DNA from 4 places in the Arthrobacter sp. MW3 TE3886 genome. Region 3 is predicted to be linked to each of the others. Evidence: riboswitches for the same ligand, from Rfam matches in the RefSeq annotation. Region 3 holds a riboswitch; each other region holds the start of a gene.

Region 1 (4,950 bases), 960 kb from region 3:
GGTCCGGCGTTCCCACCACCCGGTTGGCCCGGCTGCGGTAGAGCGCAATGTCGCGGAGGGTGGGGTTGCCGCCGCGGACGGAGGCACGGATGGCCGTGAGATGGCCCTGGCTGCCTTCGGTCTCCAAGTCACCGAGCGGGGTGTCCAGCGGCAGGCCGCCGAGGTCAACGCCGAACCCGCCGCCCACGTGGGCCAGCAGGGCCTCAATGTCCAGGCTGTCCTCGAGTTCGTCGGCCTTGCGGTTCGCCTCGGCCTCGGTGCCGCCCACCACGAAGTGCATGCCCTGCAGGAACTTCACGTCATCCGGATGGCGGCCGGCGGCAACGGCCTGTTCCCGGACGGCCGCGGTGTACTTCGCGGCCACCTCGGTGCTCGGCGCGAGGGTGAAGGTGGCCTCGGCGTTGGCGGCGCAGAACTGCTGGCCGCGGCCGGAGCTCCCGGCCTGGAAAAGCACCGGGGTGCGTTGCGGCGACGGGGCCGCGAGGTGGGGCCCGTCGATCGAGTACCGGGGTCCGCGGTGGTAGATCTTGCTGACTTTCTCCGGGTCCGCGTGGACTCCGGTCTCCTTGTCCCGGACCAGCGCATCGTCTGCCCAGGACCCTTCCCACAATTTGTAGGCAGCCTCGACGTATTCGTCCGCCCAGTCGTAGCGTTCGTCATGCTTGGTCAGCTCGGTGGCGTTGAAGTTCCGGTGCGCGTTTTCCAGCACGCTGGTGACGATGTTCCAGGCCACGCGGCCGCCGCTGATGTGGTCCAGCGTGGACATCTGCCGGGCGAACTGGAACGGGTGGCTCTGGATCACCGACGACGTCGCGGCCAGTCCGATCTCCCGCGTTCCGGTGGCGAGCGCGGACAGCAGGATGAGGGGGTCGTTGGAGGGCACCTGCAGGCCCTTTTTCAGCAGCGACGCCCAGCCGCCGTCGTAGTCGCCGTAGAGACCGACGACGTCGGCGAAGAAGATCGCGTCAAACTTGGCGTCCTCAAGCTGGCGGGCCAGGTCGACCCAGAGCTGGAGTTCGTTGAACCGGTGCTGCTGGGCCTCCGGGCGCCGCCACTGGCCGCCCATGATGTGGCTGGACGTGTTCATCACGAAGGCGCTGATCAGCAGGCGGGGGCGGGGTCCGTCGAAGCGGGTACTGGGTGTTGAAGTCATGGGGTGCTTTCCGCTGGGGAGGTGGGAAGAGGGTGCTGCGGGCGCTCAGAGGCGCTTGTCCAGGCGCCGGGCAACATAGGACCCGCCCAGCTGAACGATGGTGACCAGCAGGATCATCAGGACAATCGCGGTGATCATGAGCGGAGTTTCGTAGCGGTAGTAGCCGTACCGGATGGCGAAGTCGCCGATTCCGCCGCCACCCACCAGGCCGGCCATCGCCGAGTAGGAGATGAAGCTGACGGTCATGATGGTGATGGAGCTGACGAGTCCGGGCTTCGCCTCCACAATCAGGACGTCCCGGACGATCTGGGACCGGCTGGCGCCCATGGACCGTGCCGCTTCGACCACTCCGCCGCCGAGCTGGCTCAGGTTCTGTTCCACAAAGCGGGCGAAATAGGGGATGGCGTTGAGAGTCAGCGGGACAATGACGGCGGCCGTGCCGATGGTCGTGCCGACAATGAACCTGGTCACGGGAATGATCGCGATCAGCAGGATCAGGAACGGGAACGAGCGGAGCAGGTTGACCAGTCCGTCCAGGACGCGGTGCAGCTTTGGCCGGTGCTTGAGCCCGTTGGGACCGATGGTGTAGAGCAGGACACCCAGTGGTGTCCCGAGGAGCACCGCCAGCGGGATGGCCACCAGCAGCATGGTGAGGGTCTGGCCCATGGCGACGCCGATTTCGGGCAGGACTTCCAGGATGCGGTCAAACATTGATCAGGCCCTCCGACGCGGCTGTGGTGTGGGTGCCCCTCCCGGAGCGGTCCAACTGGATCTCATCGGAGACCAGGTAGCGGCCGATCGACGTCGCCGGGTGGAAGCCGGGGCGCTGGAGTTCGGTGAGATCGAACTGCTCCACCACCCGGCCCTCTTCCATGACCGCGACGTTGTCCGCGATGGCCTTGATGACGTTCATCTCGTGGGTGACCACCACGATCGTGATGCCGAATTCGGCGTTGACATCGGCCAGGTACTGCAGGACCGATGACGTCGTCCGGGGATCGACAGCCGACGTCGGCTCGTCGCAGAGCAGCACCTTGGGACCGGTGGCGAGGGCGCGGGCGATCGCCACCCGCTGTTTCTGGCCCCCCGAGAGTTTGGCCGGATATGTCCCCGCTTTGTCGGCGAGGTCCACGATTTCCAGGGTTTCGGCGGCCCGCCGGCGGCGTTCTGCCTTCCCGACGCCGGCGAACTTCAGGGACAGCTCCACATTTTCCTGGGCCGTGAGGTTGTTGAGGAGATTGAAGTGCTGGAAAATCATGCCGATGTCGTGCCGCTTGGTCCGGAGCTCGGCGTCGGAGAGGGTCACCAGGTCCACGCCGTCCACCAGGACGCGTCCCGACGTCGGGCGCTCGAGGAGGTTGATGTTGCGCAGCAGCGTGGATTTGCCGGCGCCGGAGAACCCGATGATGCCCTGGATGGTGCCCCGCCTGATGTGCAGGCTGACATCGTCGACGGCCGTGAAGGGGCCTGCGGCCGAAGCGAAGGACGTGCTGACATTCTGGATCTCGATCACAGGCCCCCACCTGCTCGGGGCCGCGGCGCTGCCGCTGTCTGCGTGTTCATGATTTCCTCCGGGCTCGCCCGAGGAAAGCCCTGGGTCCTGGCTTCCGGGCAGCGCTGAGCGAAGCCGCGGAGCCTAAGAACACAGTGGTTCTCCATCGGTCCTGGCGGTAGCACCGTCCTCAAAGAGGGGGTTGCTGCGGCGTCACAGAGCCAGATCTCTCAGCCGCTCGGGATGGTTACGAGTCCATCTCACACGGCAATGCGGCGAATACGGAAAAAGCCGGTCACATTTTGTAACCGACTCTTCCCAACCTGTTGATCGTCATTCCCGGGCCGTTAGATGCCCACGCGCCAGCCTTCGCGGGCCGGGCACGCGTCCACGACGACGTCCAGCCCGGCGGCCTTGGCGCGGTCCGCCGCGGCGTCGTCGAAGACGCCCAGCTGCAGCCAGACGGCCTTGGCGCCTACGGCGATGGCCTCGTCTATGACTGCCCCCACCCTGTGGGAGTTGACGAAGCAGTCCACGACGTCGATCGGGTGCTTCTCCGCCGGGATGTCCGCGAGGGAACGGTACCCCTTCTCCCCGTGGACGTCGTCGCCGGGAAGGTTGACCGGAATGATGGTCATGCCCATCCGGTCCCGGACATAGAGGGAGACTTCGTACGCCGAGCGCCATTCGTTGGTGCTGAGGCCGACCACCGCCCACGTGCCTTTGGTTCGCATGAGGCGGTCAATGACTGCCGGATCGTTAACATGGGCCATGCGTCAACCTTACTCCTGCGGCCTTTCCGGGCAATCGTCGAATAAATGAATGATTTCGACCGGACGCAGGCCGGGTGAACGAATATTACAGCGCTCCCGGGCGCCGATTTTGTGGAATCCTGCATCTCGGCTCTAGTAGGTAATGACCATCCCGAGCGGCCGAGAGACCTGGATCGATGACGCCGCAGCAACCCCCGGTGACGTGAGACGACCATTCCCACGGAACTGTTCCGCCCTCCTTCGAGGAAATTCGAGGGAACCGGAGGGACCAAGGGTGCTACTGCCAGGACCGATGGAGTGCAGCAATGACCCCTGAGAATTATTCCGCCCTGCCCACCTTTGCCCGGACCGCGTCCGAGGCATTCCCACAAACCACTTCGGACGCGACGGCGAACGAAGCAGGGCCGCGTGACGCGCCCGGCTCCTCTCGCGGCTCTTCGGGATGGTCCCTGAACGAGCCCACGGACGACGCAGTGCACGGCGTCCCCACCGACGGGCCGGCGCGTCACCGCAGCACCACCCCCGGAAACTACCTTCCCCGGCACGGCGCCGCCGCGACGGCGGGAACTGCCCAGGCAGAGACGGTTGCGTTCTGGGAAACCCAGGCTCTCCGCCTCGACTGGGCGGACGTGCCCGGCGGCACAACGGAGCGTGCCAAACCCTGGCACACCGCGCACCGCCGGGTCCCGGCCGACGTCGAGGACGGCGTCGGACCGCAGATCACCTGGTTCGAAGGGGGCAGACTCAATGTCGCCCACAACTGCGTCGACCGCCACGTAGCGGCGGGGCGCGGGGACAAGGTGGCCCTGCACTTCGAGGGCGAGCCCGGTGACCGCCGTGCCGTCACCTACGCCGACCTCCAGCGCGAGGTCTCCAAAGCCGCCAACGCCCTCCTGGACCTGGGCATCACCAAGGGCGACCGGGTGGTCATCTACCTCCCCGTCATCCCCGAAACCGTCATCATCACCCTCGCCGTGGCCCGCATCGGCGCCATCCATTCCCTGGTCTTCGGCGGGTTCTCCGCGGAGGCCCTGAAGTTCCGGGTCGAGGACACCGGCGCCAAGCTCCTGGTCACCACCGACGGCCAGTTCCGCCGCGGCACCGCCGTGCCGGTCAAGGACAACGCGGACGCCGCCGTCTCCGGCGACAACGCCATCGAACACGTCCTGGTGGTCAACCGGACCACTCCCGCGGGCGAGCTGGACACCGTCCCGATGACCGCGGGCCGCGATGTGTGGTGGCACGACGCCGTCGGGTCCGCCTCCGAGACTCACGAGGCCGAGGCGTTCGACGCCGAGACGCCGCTGTTCATCATGTACACCTCCGGCACCACCGGCAAGCCAAAGGGCCTGGTCCACACCTCCGGCGGCTACCTCACGCAGGCGTCCTGGAGCTTCGAGCACCTGTTCAGCAACCCGGACCCGGCGCTGCGGGAGAAGGACGTGCACTGGTGCACGGCCGACCTCGCCTGGGTCACCGCGCACACCTACGAGCTCTACGGCCCGCTCTCCAACGGCGCCACGCAGGTCATC
Region 2 (4,950 bases), 2.9 Mb from region 3:
GCCCATTCCGGGCTGGCGGCCTGCCCGCCGTCGTCGAACGGGCCATCGAACTGACCACCGAGGGGCCCGTCACCGAAGGGCCGGCCGAAAATCGTTCGCCCCTGGGCCGGTTGCGCCCGGCCTGACCGGGAGCCGGCACCAGGGGCAGTGCACGGCAGGGGGCGGCGGCCCTAGACCTGCTTGAGTGCCTGGCCGAGGTCGCGGATGAGGTCCTCGACGTCCTCCAGGCCCACCGAAAGCCGGACCACACCGTCGCTGAGCCCGATCGCCGCGCGGCCTTCCGGACCCATCGCGCGGTGCGTGGTGGTGGCCGGGTGCGTGATGAGCGTCTTGGCGTCGCCGAGGTTGTTGGAGATGTCGATGATCCGCAGCGCGTCCAGGAGTGCGAACGCGGCCTGCTTCGCCGTGCGGCCGGGGGAGGGCTGCAGCTCCAGGGTGAGAACCGTCCCGCCGGCCTTCATCTGCTGCACCGCCAGCCGGTACTGCGGGTGGGACGGCAGCAGCGGGTACTTTACCCAGCCCACCGCAGGCTGTCCCTCGAGCCATTCGGCCAGCCGCAGCGCCGAGGCCGAGGAATGGTTGACGCGCAAGGCCATGGTCTCCAGGCCCTTGGTGAGCACCCAGGCATTGAACGCCGAAAGCGCCGGACCGGTGTGCCGCATGAGCTGCTTGACGGGCCCGTCGATGAATTCCCTGGTGCCCAGGATGGCTCCGCCCAGGACCCGGCCCTGGCCGTCGATGTGCTTGGTGCCGGAGTAGACCACCACGTCCGCGCCGAGGTCGCCGCAGCGCTGCAGCAGCGGGGTGGCGAAGACGTTGTCTACCACCACCGTGGCGCCGGCCGCATGCGCCAGTTTGCTCACGGCGGCGATGTCCACGATTTCCTGCATGGGGTTCGACGGCGACTCGAAGAACACGGCGGTGGTCGGCTCGGACAGCGCGGCTTGCCACTGCTCCAGGTCCGGGCCGTCCACGAAGACCGTCTCGACACCCCAGCGCGGCAGGATCTCGTTGAGGATCACGAAGCACGAGCCGAACAGCGAGCGGGCCGCGACCACCCGGTCCCCGGCCGCCAACAGCGCGCCCAGGGCGGTGAAGACGGCGGACATGCCGGACGCCGTCGCAAAACACGCCTCCGTCCCTTCGAGCAGCCGGAGCCGCTCCTGGAAGGTGGCGACGGAGGGGTTGCCGTAGCGGGAGTAGACGAAGCGCTCGTCCTCCCCGGTGAAGGCGCGCTCGGCGGCGGCCGCTGACTCGTAGACGAATCCTGAGTTGAGGAAGATCGGCTCGGTGGTTTCCTGGAAGCCGGTGCGGTCAAGGCCGCCGCGGACAGCCTGGGTGTCGGCCGCCCAGCCGGCGGCGTCGGGATTGAAAGTCACTTAAATCTTTCCGAGGTTGGTGGGCAGGCCGCGGTTCTTCCAGCCGTTGACGGTGCGTTCGCCGAAGCGGTCGGTCTCGCCTTCGAAGCCCTCAAGGACGTTGTAGGAGGTGAAGCCGGCGGCCGTCGCGGCCGTCGCGGCGGCGATCGACCGGGCACCGGAGCGGCAAAGGAACACCAGTTCGACGGCGGTGTCCTCCGGCGCCTGCTGCCTTAGCTGTTCCACGAAGTGCGGGTTCGGCGTGCCGCCGGCGAGGTTCCACTGGATGAAGAGCGGATCGTTGCGGCTTTCGCCCGCAGCCGCGGTGTCCGGGATACCGATGTGGGCCCATTCGCCCTCGGTTCGGACATCCACCAGGATGGCTCCGGCCTCCAGCTTGGCCCACGCCTCATCCGGGCTGAGGTCTCCGGCGTAGCTCATGCGTGGCCCGCGAAGACCCCGTCGGCGCCAGACTCGTCGGCGTCGAGCTCATCAACCGCATTGGCCACGGCGGCGTCCGCACTTGCAATCGCGGCCGGCAGGACCAGCGCCTGCGCCACGATCACGGTGCTTCCGTTGAAGCTGGCGGCGGGGCTTCCGTGCAGCACATAGCCCTCGGCCAGGGCGGCTGACACCCGCTCGCAAAAGGCGCGGTCATCCGCGCCGGTGAACAGGCGGTAGGCCAGCCTTTCCTCGCCGGCGGTTGCCGCGCTGGGGGCTGCGGCGGGGACTGTACTGGTGGCTGGTGTGGGTGTTGACGTGTCGGGCACGACGGATCTCCTCTTTCACGCTTGCAGCTCGAATGGTCGATATGCCGAGTATTCACCTGAGGCACCCCGCCGCGAAAGGGAGGGTTGCCGACCGGCCAGTCAGGGCTTGGCACCGGTTCTCATTACTCCCCAAAAACGTAACACCTGCGGCGCCGGCCCGCACCGCCGCCGCCGTCATGTTCCGTAACCGGACCGTGGCCCGGGCGAGTAGTGGCGGGCTCCAGTTTCGGGTACTGCCCACTCGTGTCTGCCGGGATGTTTCGCCGTCTACTGGGGGGATTAGGTCCGACGCGTCGGCCGGCGCTGCAGGTGATTCGGGCAGTTTGTGAATCGAGCAGTCCGTGAAACGACTCGTCTGTCCAACAACAGGCTGTCTGAGAATCGGTGGCTGGAACGGTCGGAGCCGCAGCCGCGGTCGGGACGGTGACGGCGGAATGGAGCAATCGTGGACCCGCGCATACTCGTTACCGGGATTACCAGCGCCGCCGGACGGGCCGTCGCGGCCCAACTCGAAGCCCGAGGCCTCCCGTACCTCGGCTCCGATGCCCGCGCCGACACCCGTCAGGCCGGCGAGACTCCCGCCGCCGCGGTCAGGCTCCTGCCGGCGACGGACCCGGACATGATTCTGGACCTGCGCCGGCTGGTGGACCGCGAAGCCATCAACGTCATCATTCCGACCCTCACCGTGGAACTCCCGGTCCTGGCCGCGGCCCGCGCCGGATTCGCCCAGGACGTGCGGATCATCGTGGGTGATCCTGCCGCGGTGGCCCTCGCCAACGATCAGCTGTTCACCACCTGGGCGCTGCAGGCGGCCGGCATCCCGGTGCCCCGGTTCGCGGTGCCGGGCGACCTCGCCGCCGCGCCGGCATCCCTCGCCGGCCTCAGCGGCCCCGTGGTGGTCAAGCCGCGGGTCTTCAAAGGCTTCCATGGTGTCCACCTGCTGGCCGGAACCGCCTCCGTTAGCTGGAAGAACCTGCCGGCGGGGCAACTGGTCCAGGAATTCATCCCGGGCGCCGACTACGTGTGCCTGGTGTTCGGCACCCCGGCACGCAACGCGATGGCCCCGGTGGCGGTGGTCCTCGAGAAGACCAGGACTCCGTATGGACGCGCCGGCAGCGACGAAGTCAGCCGGAGGGTGCCGGCGGATCAGGCCGGGGATGTGCGCAAGCTGGGTCTGGCCGCCGTCCGCACGCTCGGGCTGACCGGGCCGGTCCAGGTCCAGATCCGCCGCCGCACCGACGGAACGCCCGTGGTGCTGGGTGTCTGCGCGACCCTGGGGGAGAACAGCACGTGGGCTCCGGAAATGCTCGACGCCGTGCTGGCAACGTTCACGCTCCCGGCGTTCAACCCGGCCTCCTTCCGCCGGTGCCCGGCAGTGCCCGCGGACGCCCTGGGGTGATCCCGCGTTGCTATTCGATGGTGGCGAAGAGGGCGTTGAGTTCGGCCGTGAGCTGGCGCCGCAGTTCCGGGGTGCCGATTTCCTGGCCGTCGATGTGGTTCACCGGGGCCAGGAGCCGGATGCTGGAGATCAGCCAGACCGCGTCGGCGTCCAGCAGGTCCTTCGGCTCCAGCGGGCCGTAGCCCAGTTCCCAGCCGGCAGCCTTGGCGGCGGTGAACAGGGCGCCCTGTGACGTGCCGGGCAGGATGCCGCTGTCCAGCTGGGGAGTGATGAGCCGCCGGACGGTGCGGACGCCGCCGGCGCCGTCGTCCGAGGTTTCCAGGTGGGCCAGCAGAACGGTCGACGTCGGACCCTCCAGCACCCGGCCGTCCGCGGACGTGAAGATGACGTCGTCGGCGCCCTGCCGGTGGGCGTAGCGCAACGCCGCCATGTTCACGGCGTACGAAAGGGTCTTGGCGCCGAGCAGGAGCCACGGGGCGCGCTCGCCGACTTCACTGTCGTAGCCGCGGTCCAGCAGGATGACGTCGATCCCGGTCTCGCGCTGCCGGCGGCCCGCGGCCGCTGGCGCGGAGGCCTGGATCCAGCACGTGGGGGCAGCCGCGCCCTCCGGCCCGCGGGTGACAATCAGCTTCACCACCACCTCGTCCTGCCCCGTGCCGCCGGCTGCACCCTCGGCAGGTTCCTGCCCCCGGAACTCGCGGATGGCGGTTTCCACCGCCCGCCGCCATGCGTCCTCGGCCGGGATGTCCAGCTCCAGCAGCCGGGCCGAGCCGGCCAGCCGGGTCAGGTGCGCCTGGATCTTGCGGGGCCGGCCGCCGACGGCCAGCAGGGATTCGAATACGCCGTCGCCGCGGGTGGCGCCCAGGTCCGTGGCCATCAGTTGCGGCTGGGACGCGTCGGCAACGCGGCCGCCGTCGAACGCCGGGTCGAGGAAGACCAGCACGGTCGCGGGCGCAGGAACAGGGGCAGGAGTGGTCATGGCTACAGCTTAGTCTCGGCGGTCCCGGGATAGGATTTGCACGTTGCCCGTTCCGGAACTGTTCCGCGGGCCTGTAGCTTGAGGGGTTCGCCTGTGCTGTGGCCATTTCCGCTGGCGGAAACTTTACCGTCCTGGGCGATTCTGATTTTGACCGTGATCGACTTCGCCATCCGCGTGCTGGCCCTGGGCATCATCCCCGGAAACCGGCGGCCCACCACCGCGATGGCCTGGCTGCTGGGCATCTTCATTGTGCCCATCATCGGCCTGGCCTTGTTCCTGCTGTTCGGCAATTTCCGGCTCTCCCGCAAGCGCCGCGCGCAGCAGGACGCGGTCAATACCCGGGTGCGCGCCGGGACCTCGGAACTGGCGATGCTGGAGAGCCGCTACGCCGGACCCGAATGGGTGGCTTCCGCCGCGGAACTGAACAAGACGCTCGGCTCGCTG
Region 3 (4,950 bases):
CCGCATCGCCTCCACCGTGGCGGACGAGGTGACCTACCTGGGGGCGCACCTCGTGCCCGCCGGGATGGACGCGGAGGAATACACGGAGCTGGTCTGCGGGCCGATGCTCACCGCAGTGCGGCCCTACGTCCGCTGGGCCGACGTCTTCTGCGAGCAGGGCGCCTTCAACGAGGACCAGTCCCGCCGGGTGCTGCTGGCCTGCAAGGCCGCCGGGCTGGGGCTGCGCGTCCACGGCAACCAGCTCGGCGAGGGCCCGGGCGTCCGGCTGGCGGTGGAAGTCGGCGCCGCCAGCGTGGACCACGTGAACTACCTTTCGGCCGCGGACGTCGATGCCCTCGCCGCCAGCTGGTCCGGGTGGGACGCCGCCGGCGGCAGCGGCACGCGCGGCACGGTTGCCACCTGCCTGCCTGCCTGCGATCTTTCCACCCGGCAGCCGCTAGCCCCCGGCCGGGAACTGCTCGACGCCGGCGTGCAGCTGGCGCTGGCCTCCAACTGCAACCCCGGCACGTCCTACACCAGCTCCATGGCGTTCTGCGTCACCACCGCTGTGCTGCAGATGCGGCTCAGCGTCCACGAGGCGGTGCGCGCCGCGACGTACGGCGGCGCGCTGGCCCTGGGCCGGGAGTCCGGGAACGACGTCGACGGCGAACGCGCGGTGGGTTCGGTCGCCGTCGGACACCGGGCGGACCTGCACCTGCTCAACGCGCCTTCCGCCACGCACCTGGCCTACCGGCCCGGCATCCCCTTGACGCACGCGGTGTGGCGGGCCGGTGTAGCGCAGCCCACCCGTTAGCCGGCCGGTCCGCTGACGGGCCCTAGAACATCATGGGCGGCGCGTCCAGGACGGTCTCGTCCACGCGCCTCTTCTCCCACTGCGTGAAGGGCTTGTCGAGCTCGTACTTCCCGCGCGCGGTGCGCAGCAGGGTGCGGACCTCGGCGTTCTCCGGGTTGTTCAAGGATTCGAAGTATTCCACCGACCAGTGGAACCAGCGCATGCAGAACAGCCGCATGGTCAAGCCGTGCGTCACGAACAGCGCGTTTGGGGCATAGCCGGGCTTGGACCAGTGCCGGTGCAGGGTTTCCATGAAGGAGGAAATCCTGTCGTACACATCGGAACCGGACTCGCCCTCGCGGAAGCGGTAGAAGAAGTGCCCGTAGGCGTTGCGGAGCTCCTTCTGGTCCTCAATGTCGCCGGCGATCTGAAAGTTGGCCCAGTCCTGTTCGCGCAGGCGCGGTTCCTCGATCACCCGTTCCACGAGCGGGCCGAGATTCAGCGCCTCCAGGGTCTGGTAGGCGCGCAGGTACGGGGAGACGTAGACGCACACCGGGCGGCCGTCCAGCTGGCGCCGGACCTCTTCCCCGGCCGCGGTGGCCTGCTCCAGGCCCAGGGGTGTCAACGGGATCCGGTAGTCCGGAACACGGTTGTAGATCGAGGTGTCGGCATTGGCGGCAGACTGGCCGTGCCGGATCATGATGATTTTCCGGGGCGCGCTCATAGTCCCCAAGCATAGGGCTCCAAAAAGGCAGGTGCCGCAGGCAGAACCCCGCGCGGCCGGCACCACGCGGGCACCAGCAAACTATCGGCAAGTGCAGGCAAGATAGAACCATGTTGGTTCCCTCCCGCCGTCGGCTGCGGTTCGAAGTGTTGATTGTCCTGGGGTTGTCGCTGGGGCAGTCCGCGGTCTACTCCCTGGTGCAGCTGCTGGACAAGATGACCACGGCGCCGCTGGCCCAGGGGACGTCCACCCTGAACCGTTCGCAGAGCGCGCGCGAATACTTCGACCTCACGTACCAGTTGCTGGACATCGTCTTCGCCCTGGTGCCGGTGGCCCTCGTGATCTATTTCCTCACCGAGCACTGGCCGGCCGGTCAGCGCGGGACCTCGGCGTTCCGAAGGATCGGCTTCGACTTCGCCCGGCCCGGCAAGGACCTGCTGCAGGGCCTGGGACTCGCCGCGCTGATCGGCATTCCGTCCCTGGGGCTCTACGCGGCGGGCCGGGCGATGGGGATCACGACGGCGATCATCCCCAGCGCCCTGGACGCGTACTGGTGGACCGTGCCGGTGCTGGTCCTGTCTGCGATCCGGCACGGGGTGGTCGAGGAAGTGATTGTGGTGGCGTACCTGCTGGACCGGCTCGGGAAACTGGGCTGGAGCGTGCCGGCAGCCATTGCCGCCAGCGCCCTGCTCCGCGGCAGCTATCACCTGTACCAGGGGTTCGGGCCGTTCATCGGCAACGCGGTGATGGGCGTCGTCTTCGCGCTGGTGTACACGCGGACTAAACGGGTGATGCCGCTCGTGATCGCCCACGCCATCCTGGACACCGTGGCGTTCGTGGGGTTCAGCCTGTTCGGCAAGGCCGTGGGCCTGGGCTGAGCCTCACACAGCAACGCGGGGTCACTTCTGGCCCATCCGGATCCCCCGGATGGGCCAGAAGTGACCCCGCGTTGCGTTTAGGGGCCGGCACCCTGACCGGCCTTAAATGATCTCGGCCGCCGTCTCCTGGGTGACATCGTTGGCACCTAGGAGATGGCGGCCGAAGCGTGGGGCAGATGGAGCGTTAGATCGTGACCGCTCCGGAGGCGGTCTCGAAGGTGACGGAGAGGATGCCGGGAGTACCGTGCGGCGCGATCCAGTTCACGGCGACGTCTTCCAGCGGCTTTTCAACCGGTTCGCCCAGCCACTCCGTGACGCGGGCTGCCGAACCGGCAATGGTCAGCGCGGACATCTTGACATCGCTCGCGTAGGCGTTGGACGGGTGCAGTTCCGGGTCACCCTCCCACTTGAGCATGTAGGGCACCTGGGGGTCGGCGATGAGCCCCAGGATGCCGATCTGCTTCCAGACCAGTTCGCGGCCGTCGGGAAACTTCCGGTTGCCGTTGACGGCGGCGCGGCCGAGCCGCTCCTCGAACGGGGCCAGGTCGTCAACCTCGACGCACCAGCCCATCCAGCCGCCGCCGGCCTCGGAACGTGCCCGGACGGCCTGGCCGAACGGGGCCTTGTCGGAGGCCGGGTGGTTCAGGACCTCCACGACTTCCAGGTACTTGTGTCCCGCGAGCGGGATGATCATGTTGCGTGTCCCGAAACGGGGGTGCACTCCACCCTTCACGGCTTCAACGCCGAGGGCAGACGCAATACGTTCAGTGGTGGCTGCCAAGCCATCGTGTTCACAGGCGTAAGAGACGTGATCCATGCGCATGCCATCATCTTGGCACTTTGTGATGGACCTCTCAGCTTAGGCTCCCCTAACCGTCATGGGACGTCCCGGCGCGCTGATCGGGGCGGCCCGGGACGCGCCGCCACGGAGGCCGTCTTCATCTTCGTCATAAAGCTATCCAGGGCTGCGCCGCCATTCCTACACTTAACCCAGGTCATGAGTGCCAGCGCACAGCCCCGGCTTGCTGGCCGGCAACCCTCGTATCGCGGTGGGGTGCCCCGGGTGAAGACCTGGCCGTCCGGCGCCCGCCGGAGGGCAAGCGCGGCGCCTGTCCCGGTCCGGGCCAAAAAAGCCCCGGCCGGTGCTGTGCCCAGTGACTCGAGGAGCATCAATGTCCAACGCCTGGTCCTTTGAAACCCGCCAGATCCACGCCGGCCAGGAGCCGGACAGCGCCACCGGCGCGCGTTCCCTGCCCATCTACCAGACGACGTCGTTCGTGTTCCCCAGCGCCGAAAGCGCCGCGAACCGCTTCGCGCTCGCCGAACTCGCGCCCATCTACACCCGGATCGGCAACCCCACCCAGGACGCCGTCGAACAGCGCGTGGCCAGCCTGGAAGGCGGCCTCGCGGCCCTGCTGCTCAGCTCCGGCCAGGCCGCCGAGACGTTCGCGATCCTCAATATCGCCGAGGCCGGGGACCACGTGGTGGCCAGCCCCAGCCTCTACGGCGGAACCTACAACCTGCTCGCCCACACGCTGAAGAAGTTCGGCATCTCCGTGACCTTCGTGGCGGACCCGGACAACCTGGACCAGTGGCGGGACGCCGTCCAGCCCAACACCAAGCTGTTCTTCGGCGAAGTGGTCTCCAACCCCCGCCAGGACGTGCTGGACATCGAGGGCGTCTCCCGCGTGGCGCACGAGGCCGGCGTGCCGCTGGTCGTCGACAACACGCTCTCCACCCCCTACCTGATCCGGCCGATCGAGTGGGGCGCGGACATCGTGGTCCATTCCGCCACCAAGTACCTCGGCGGGCACGGCGCCGCAATCGCCGGCGTGATCGTGGACTCCGGCAACTTCGACTTCGGGAAGGACCCGGAGCGGTTCCCCGGCTTCAACACCCCGGACCCCACCTACAACGGCCTGGTCTACGCCCGCGACCTCGGCGCCGACGGCGCACTGGGCGCGAACCTTTCCTACATCCTCAAGGCCCGGGTCCAGCTCCTGCGCGACCTCGGCTCCGCGGTGTCCCCGTTCAACGCCTTCCTCATCGCCCAGGGCATCGAAACGCTGAGCCTGCGCGTCGAGCGCCACGTGGCCAACGCCACCAAGGTGGCGCAATGGCTGGAGGGGCGGGACGACGTCGAATCGGTCGCCTACGCCGGGCTGCCGTCCAGCCCCTGGTACGAGCGCGGCCGCAAGTATGGGCCCAAGGGGACCGGCGCCGTCGTGGCGTTCAACATCGCCGGGGGAGCGGAGGCCGGCAAGCGGTTCGTCGATGCCCTCGAACTGCACTCGCACGTCGCGAACATCGGTGATGTCCGGTCCCTGGTGATCCACCCGGCGTCGACCACCCATAGCCAGCTCTCGCCCGAACAGCAGACGATCGCCGGCGTGAACCCCGGGCTGGTGCGGCTGTCGGTGGGACTGGAGCACATCGACGACATCCTCGCGGACCTCGACGCCGGATTCCGCGCGGCCAAGTCCGCCTAGTCACCCCGGCCGGCCTCCCCGCAAGGGGCGGCCGGCCAGGGGGCTGTCACATGGAAGTCACAATCTTCGTGATTTCCGCACCGTGTT
Region 4 (4,950 bases), 1.9 Mb from region 3:
GTCGTTGGCCGGCACCCAGCGGCCGGCGTCCACCACGTAATCCCAGCCGAGTCCGTTCTGCCGCAGCTGCTGCAGGCCGGCCAGCAGGCGTTCGGCGTCCTCCAGCCGCGAGCCCAGCCCGAAGCTGGCCCGCAGGGAGCCGGCGGGCAGGCCGAGCCGCTTGAGCAGCGGGTGGGCGCAGAATCGGCCGTCGCGCAGGCCAATGCCGTGTTCGGCCGACAGGTAGGCGGCCACCAGCCCGGCGTCGAAGCCTTCCACGGAAAAGTTCACGACGCCGATCGTGCCGGGGCCTGCCTGGCCGCCTTCGGGGGAAGAAACGGAAGGCGAATCGGCAAAGATACGGTGCACGGTTACTCCGTCGATGCCCTGGAGGCCTTCGACGAGGAAGGACCGGATGGCGTCCTCGTGGGCCTGCCACTGCTCCTGGTCCAGGGCCGCAATGACCTGGGTGGCACGGGCGAGGGCCGCCGCGCCAAGGACGTTAGGCGAGCCGCCCTCGTGCCGGGCAGGTCCCGTGGTCCAGCTGACGGAGTCGAGCCGGGCGTCGCGGACAGCGCCGCCGCCGGCCAGGTGTGGGGTGCCGGCGTCGAGCCAGTCCGTCCGGCCCACCAGCACGCCCGCGCCGAACGGGGCGTACAGCTTGTGCCCAGAGAAGGCGAGGTAGTCGACGCCGTCCGCGGCGATGTTAATCCGCCGGTGCGGGGCCAGCTGCGCGGCGTCGACAACGATCCTGGCGCCGTATTCGTGTGCCAGCGCGGCCAGGGTCCGGATCGGCAGGATCTCCCCGGTGACGTTGGAAGCGCCGGTGATGGCCAGCAGGCTGACATCGCCGCGCGCCAGCTCCTCGCGCAGGCGGTCCACCGTGGCCGCGAGGGTGGGGGCGGCCACGACGCTGCGGTGCGGGACATTCTGCCAGGGCAGGAGGTTGGCGTGGTGCTCGATGTCGAGGTAGACGACCTCGCCCGCGGGCCGCCCGTCGCGCAGCGGCAGGCAGCCCGCCAGCAGGTTCAGGGAATCGGTGGTGTTGCGGGTGAAGATCACGGAATCGTCCGGCCGGCCGCCCACGAAGTCCCGCACGATGTCCCGGGCGTTCTCGTAGACGGACGTGCTGATCTGCGATGCGTAGCCGGCGCCGCGGTGCACGCTGGCGTAGTACGGCAGGATTTCGTTCAGGTAGGCCGAGACCACGGACAGGGCCGGGGCGGAGGCGCCGTAGTCGAGGTTGGCGTAGCGGGTGTGGCCGCCGGTGATCAGCGGCGCCTGGATTTCCGCCCCGGTAACGGCGGCCAGCGGGCGGGCCGCGAGGGCGAGGCGGCCATCAGCCTGCCCTGCAGACCGTTCTGCACCGGCGGCATGGAATTCGGGGGCGACGGGGAAAATGGCAGTTGTCATGGGACCTCACTCGAACAGGACCCCACACCGTGGGAATCCGCGCTTGCCGGGTCCGTTCCGGACCGGCCAGGTCGTCACCCGGGGCACCCCACCGCGACTGGAGGGTTGCCGGCCAGCAAACCGGGGTTTAGCGCTGGCACTCGTGACCTGCATCGAGCGTAGGACATCCGCGCAGCCGGGGAAAAGGCGGGCGCCGATTGTGAAGCGGATTATTACGGGCGCGGCCACAACGCGCTGTGGCCGAACAAACGGCGGCGGCGGCCCCGCAATGGGGGTCGGCCGCCGCCGTTTGTTCGATCAACCAGGGGCTTGGATCAGTGGTTCGGTTCAGTTGTTGGGGTGAGCCGGGAAGAGGTCGTCGAGACCGGGGTTAAGCCGCTTGAGGACTTCCGAGTGCAGGATCGAATTGGTGGCCAGGGCATTGCCGCCGAAGGGTCCGTCCTCTCCCTCGAGCGAGGTGAAGCGGCCGCCGGCCTCGGTCACGATCGGCACCAGGGCGGCCATGTCGTAGAGGTTCAGCTCGGGCTCGCAGGCGATGTCCACGGCACCCTCGGCCACGAGGCAGTAGGACCAGAAGTCACCGTAGGCGCGGGTCCGCCACACTTCCTCGGTCAGGCCCAGGAACTCATCCAGATTCCCGCGTTCCTTCCAGCCGCCAAGGCTGGAGTAGGACAGCGAGGCGTCCTCGAGATTGGAGACATTGGATACCTTCAAGCGTGTGGCGGCGGCGAGCGAGCGGCCCGTGTAGGCGCCCGCACCCTTGGCGGCCCACCAGCGCTTGCCCAGTGCCGGCGCGCTCACGACGCCGACCACCGGTTCGCCCTCATCGACGAGGGCGATCAGGGTGGCCCAGACCGGGACGCCGCGGACAAAGTTCTTGGTGCCGTCGATCGGGTCGATGATCCACCGGCGGGAACCGTGGCCCGAGCTGCCGAATTCCTCGCCCAGGACCGCGTCCCGCGGACGTGACCGGGAGAGCTGGCCGCGGATGGCCTCTTCCGCGGACTTGTCGGCATCGGTGACGGGTGTGAGGTCGGGCTTCGTCTCGATCCGAAGGTCGAGCGCCTTGAAGCGGCTCATGGTCTGGGAATCGACCGAATCTGCCAGTACATGGGCAAGGCGCAGGTCATCGTTGTAGCTCGAAGCGGGTTGGCTCATGGTTCCAAACTACCGTCAAACCGGGCTGCCGGGCGGGAGGCCGCGGCACGGCGCCGCAGCCCGGTTGCCGGGCCGGCTAGGAGACGGTGCCCAGTTCCTTGGTTTCCTGTGCTTCCATCCGCGGGTCCGTGCCCAGCAGCCGGCGCAGGGACGCGAGCCTGGCCGGTCCCGAGGGCCCCGCGTGCCCGGCGGCCACCCACTTGTCGACGCCGCAGTTGACGGCGGTGGAGTCATGCTTGCAGCCGCGTTCGCAATCATCGGTTCCCGGTTCCAGGTCCGGGAAGGAACGGAGGATCCGGTCCGGGTCCACGTGGGCCAGGCCGAAGGACCGGATGCCGGGGGTGTCGATGATCCAGCTGCCCGCCGGGGCATCGTTGACCTTCAGCGCCAGTGCCGAGGAGGACGTGTGGCGGCCGCGGCCGGTTACCGCATTCACGCCTCCCGTGGCCCGCTCGGCCCCGGTCAGGGCGTTGACCATGGTGGACTTGCCGACGCCGGAATGGCCCAGCATCACGGTGACCTTGCCGTCGAGGTAGTCGCGCAGCTGGGACACCGCGTCCTTGTCGAGCCGGGCGGAGAGCCCGTCGTCGGAGCGGGCGTCGATGCCGGAAGCGGCGGAGTCCGCGGTCTTGGAGATGATGACGGGAAAATCGAGGTGCTGGTAGTTGGACAGCAGTTCGGCGGGATCCTTGACGTCGGCCTTGGTGACGAGCAGCAGCGGCTCGATGCCGGCGTCGTATGCGGCCACCAGTGCGCGGTCGATGAAACCGGTCCGCGGCTCGGGGTTGGCGGCGGCGACCACCACCACCAGCTGGTCGGCGTTGGCCACGACGGCGCGTTCGATCGGGTCCGTGTCGTCGGCGCTGCGGCGCAACAGTGTCTTGCGGTCCTGGATCTTGACCAGACGCGCGAGGGTGTCGGGCTCGCCGGTGACGTCGCCGACCAGGGAGACGAAGTCGCCGGCAACCACGGGGTTGCGGCGCAGCTCCCGGGCGCGGGCCGCGATGATCTTGCGTTCGTCCGGGGTTCCTTCGCCGACGACGGCGGTGTAGCGGCCGCGGTCAACGGTGATGATGCGTCCGGTGACGGCGTCGTCGTAGCTGGGCCGGTCCTTGGTGCGGGGGCGGGTGCCCTTCTTGTTCGGCCGGATCCGGACGTCGGACTCGTCCCAGGAATCAGTGCTGCGTGCCACCGGCGGTGTCCTCATCTGCGGCGGGTCCCTGTGCCAGCATCGCTTCCCAGAGTTGCGGGAAATCGGGCATGGTCTTGGCCGTGGTTGCGATGTCCTCGACCTCCACGCCGGGTACGGCAAGGCCGAGGATGGCGCCGGCGGTTGCCATGCGGTGGTCCGCGTAGCTGTGGACTACGCCGCCGTGCAGCGCGGCCGGGCGGATGATGAGGCCGTCGGCGGTCTCTTCGGCGTCGCCGCCGAGGCGGTTGATTTCGGCGACGAGGGCGGCGAGCCGGTCCGTTTCGTGGCCGCGGAGATGGGCGATGCCGCTGAGCCGCGAGGGGCCGGCGGCGAGGGCGCAGAGTGCGGCCACGGTGGGGGCGAGTTCGCTGGTCTCGTCGAAGTCGCCGCCCTTGATCTCCGGCCCTCCGCTGACGGTCAGGGTGCCGTCGTCCACTGTCACGGTGGCGCCCATGGCGGTCAGGATGCCGCGCCAGAGATCACCGACCTGGGTGGTTTCCGCGGGCCAGTTCGGGATCCGCACGGTGCCGCCGGTGGCCAGGGCCGCCGCGAGGAACGGGCCGGCGTTCGAGAGATCCTGCTCGATCCGGACGTCGAAGGCGCGGATCGGGCCGGGGGAGACAACCCAGTGGTTCGGCACCGAGTCATCGACCGCCACGCCCACGCCGCGCAGCACGGCCACGGTCATGTTGATGTGGTCCAGGCTCGGCACGGGCTTGCCGACATGTTCGAGGTGGAGTCCTTCGGTGAAGCGTGCCCCGGCCAGCAGCAGGGCGGAGACGAACTGGGACGAAGCGCTGGCATCGATGATCAGGTGGCCGCCGCGCACCTCGCCCGTGCCGTGGACGGTGAACGGCAATGACGACGCCGGACCGCCGTCGGGCGCGGTCACGGCCACACCCAGGCCGGCCAGGGCCTCGATGATGGTGCCCATGGGGCGTTTGCGGGCGTGCGGGTCGCCGTCGAAACGGGCCTCACCGCGGCGCAGCGCCGCCACCGGAGGCACAAAGCGCATGACCGTGCCGGCCAGGCCGCAGTCGATCGCCGTGTCCGCCGCGGCGGCGTCCATGCTGATCGGGACGATTTCCAGGTCGGGGCCGAAGGCGCCGTCGCCGGGAACCTCCGTAACGGTGGCCCCCAACTGCCGCAGGGCCTCAATCATCAGCGCGGAATCGCGGGAGTGGAGTGGGGCCCGCAGCCGGGACGGC

Evidence for each region. Region 3 has a riboswitch for S-adenosylmethionine ahead of ABH915_RS07360 (bifunctional o-acetylhomoserine/o-acetylserine sulfhydrylase). Riboswitches for the same ligand answer to the same signal wherever they lie in the genome.
Region 1: it holds a riboswitch for S-adenosylmethionine, as region 3 does, so the genes downstream of both, ABH915_RS03155 (methionine ABC transporter ATP-binding protein) here and ABH915_RS07360 (bifunctional o-acetylhomoserine/o-acetylserine sulfhydrylase) in region 3, are expected to answer to the same signal.
Region 2: it holds a riboswitch for S-adenosylmethionine, as region 3 does, so the genes downstream of both, ABH915_RS20640 (DUF1737 domain-containing protein) here and ABH915_RS07360 (bifunctional o-acetylhomoserine/o-acetylserine sulfhydrylase) in region 3, are expected to answer to the same signal.
Region 4: it holds a riboswitch for S-adenosylmethionine, as region 3 does, so the genes downstream of both, ABH915_RS15960 (aminotransferase class V-fold PLP-dependent enzyme) here and ABH915_RS07360 (bifunctional o-acetylhomoserine/o-acetylserine sulfhydrylase) in region 3, are expected to answer to the same signal.

Annotation. Positions count from the first base shown of each region.
Region 1 covers NZ_JBGCAN010000001.1:668,644-673,593, reverse strand. Annotated here, with positions in the region: gene ABH915_RS03165 (LLM class flavin-dependent oxidoreductase) at 1-1,153, opposite strand, end outside; gene ABH915_RS03160 (methionine ABC transporter permease) at 1,199-1,864, opposite strand; gene ABH915_RS03155 (methionine ABC transporter ATP-binding protein) at 1,857-2,666, opposite strand; SAM riboswitch class I at 2,806-2,895, opposite strand; gene ABH915_RS03150 (CoA-binding protein) at 2,993-3,418, opposite strand; gene acs (acetate--CoA ligase) at 3,724-4,950, shown strand, end outside.
Region 2 covers NZ_JBGCAN010000001.1:4,513,279-4,518,228, reverse strand. Annotated here, with positions in the region: gene ABH915_RS20655 (glutamate--cysteine ligase) at 1-125, shown strand, start outside; gene ABH915_RS20650 (O-succinylhomoserine sulfhydrylase) at 171-1,379, opposite strand; gene ABH915_RS20645 (rhodanese-like domain-containing protein) at 1,380-1,799, opposite strand; gene ABH915_RS20640 (DUF1737 domain-containing protein) at 1,796-2,128, opposite strand; SAM riboswitch class IV at 2,141-2,255, opposite strand; gene ABH915_RS20635 (hypothetical protein) at 2,574-3,527, shown strand; gene ABH915_RS20630 (aminodeoxychorismate lyase) at 3,538-4,506, opposite strand; gene cls (cardiolipin synthase) at 4,600-4,950, shown strand, end outside.
Region 3 covers NZ_JBGCAN010000001.1:1,624,462-1,629,411, forward strand. Annotated here, with positions in the region: gene hutI (imidazolonepropionase) at 1-793, shown strand, start outside; gene ABH915_RS07345 (histidine phosphatase family protein) at 816-1,496, opposite strand; gene ABH915_RS07350 (CPBP family intramembrane glutamic endopeptidase) at 1,607-2,374, shown strand; gene ABH915_RS07355 (VOC family protein) at 2,559-3,197, opposite strand; SAM riboswitch class IV at 3,368-3,483, shown strand; gene ABH915_RS07360 (bifunctional o-acetylhomoserine/o-acetylserine sulfhydrylase) at 3,547-4,863, shown strand.
Region 4 covers NZ_JBGCAN010000001.1:3,510,126-3,515,075, reverse strand. Annotated here, with positions in the region: gene ABH915_RS15960 (aminotransferase class V-fold PLP-dependent enzyme) at 1-1,392, opposite strand, end outside; SAM riboswitch class IV at 1,427-1,540, opposite strand; gene hisN (histidinol-phosphatase) at 1,720-2,550, opposite strand; gene ABH915_RS15950 (ribosome small subunit-dependent GTPase A) at 2,627-3,742, opposite strand; gene aroA (3-phosphoshikimate 1-carboxyvinyltransferase) at 3,726-4,950, opposite strand, start outside.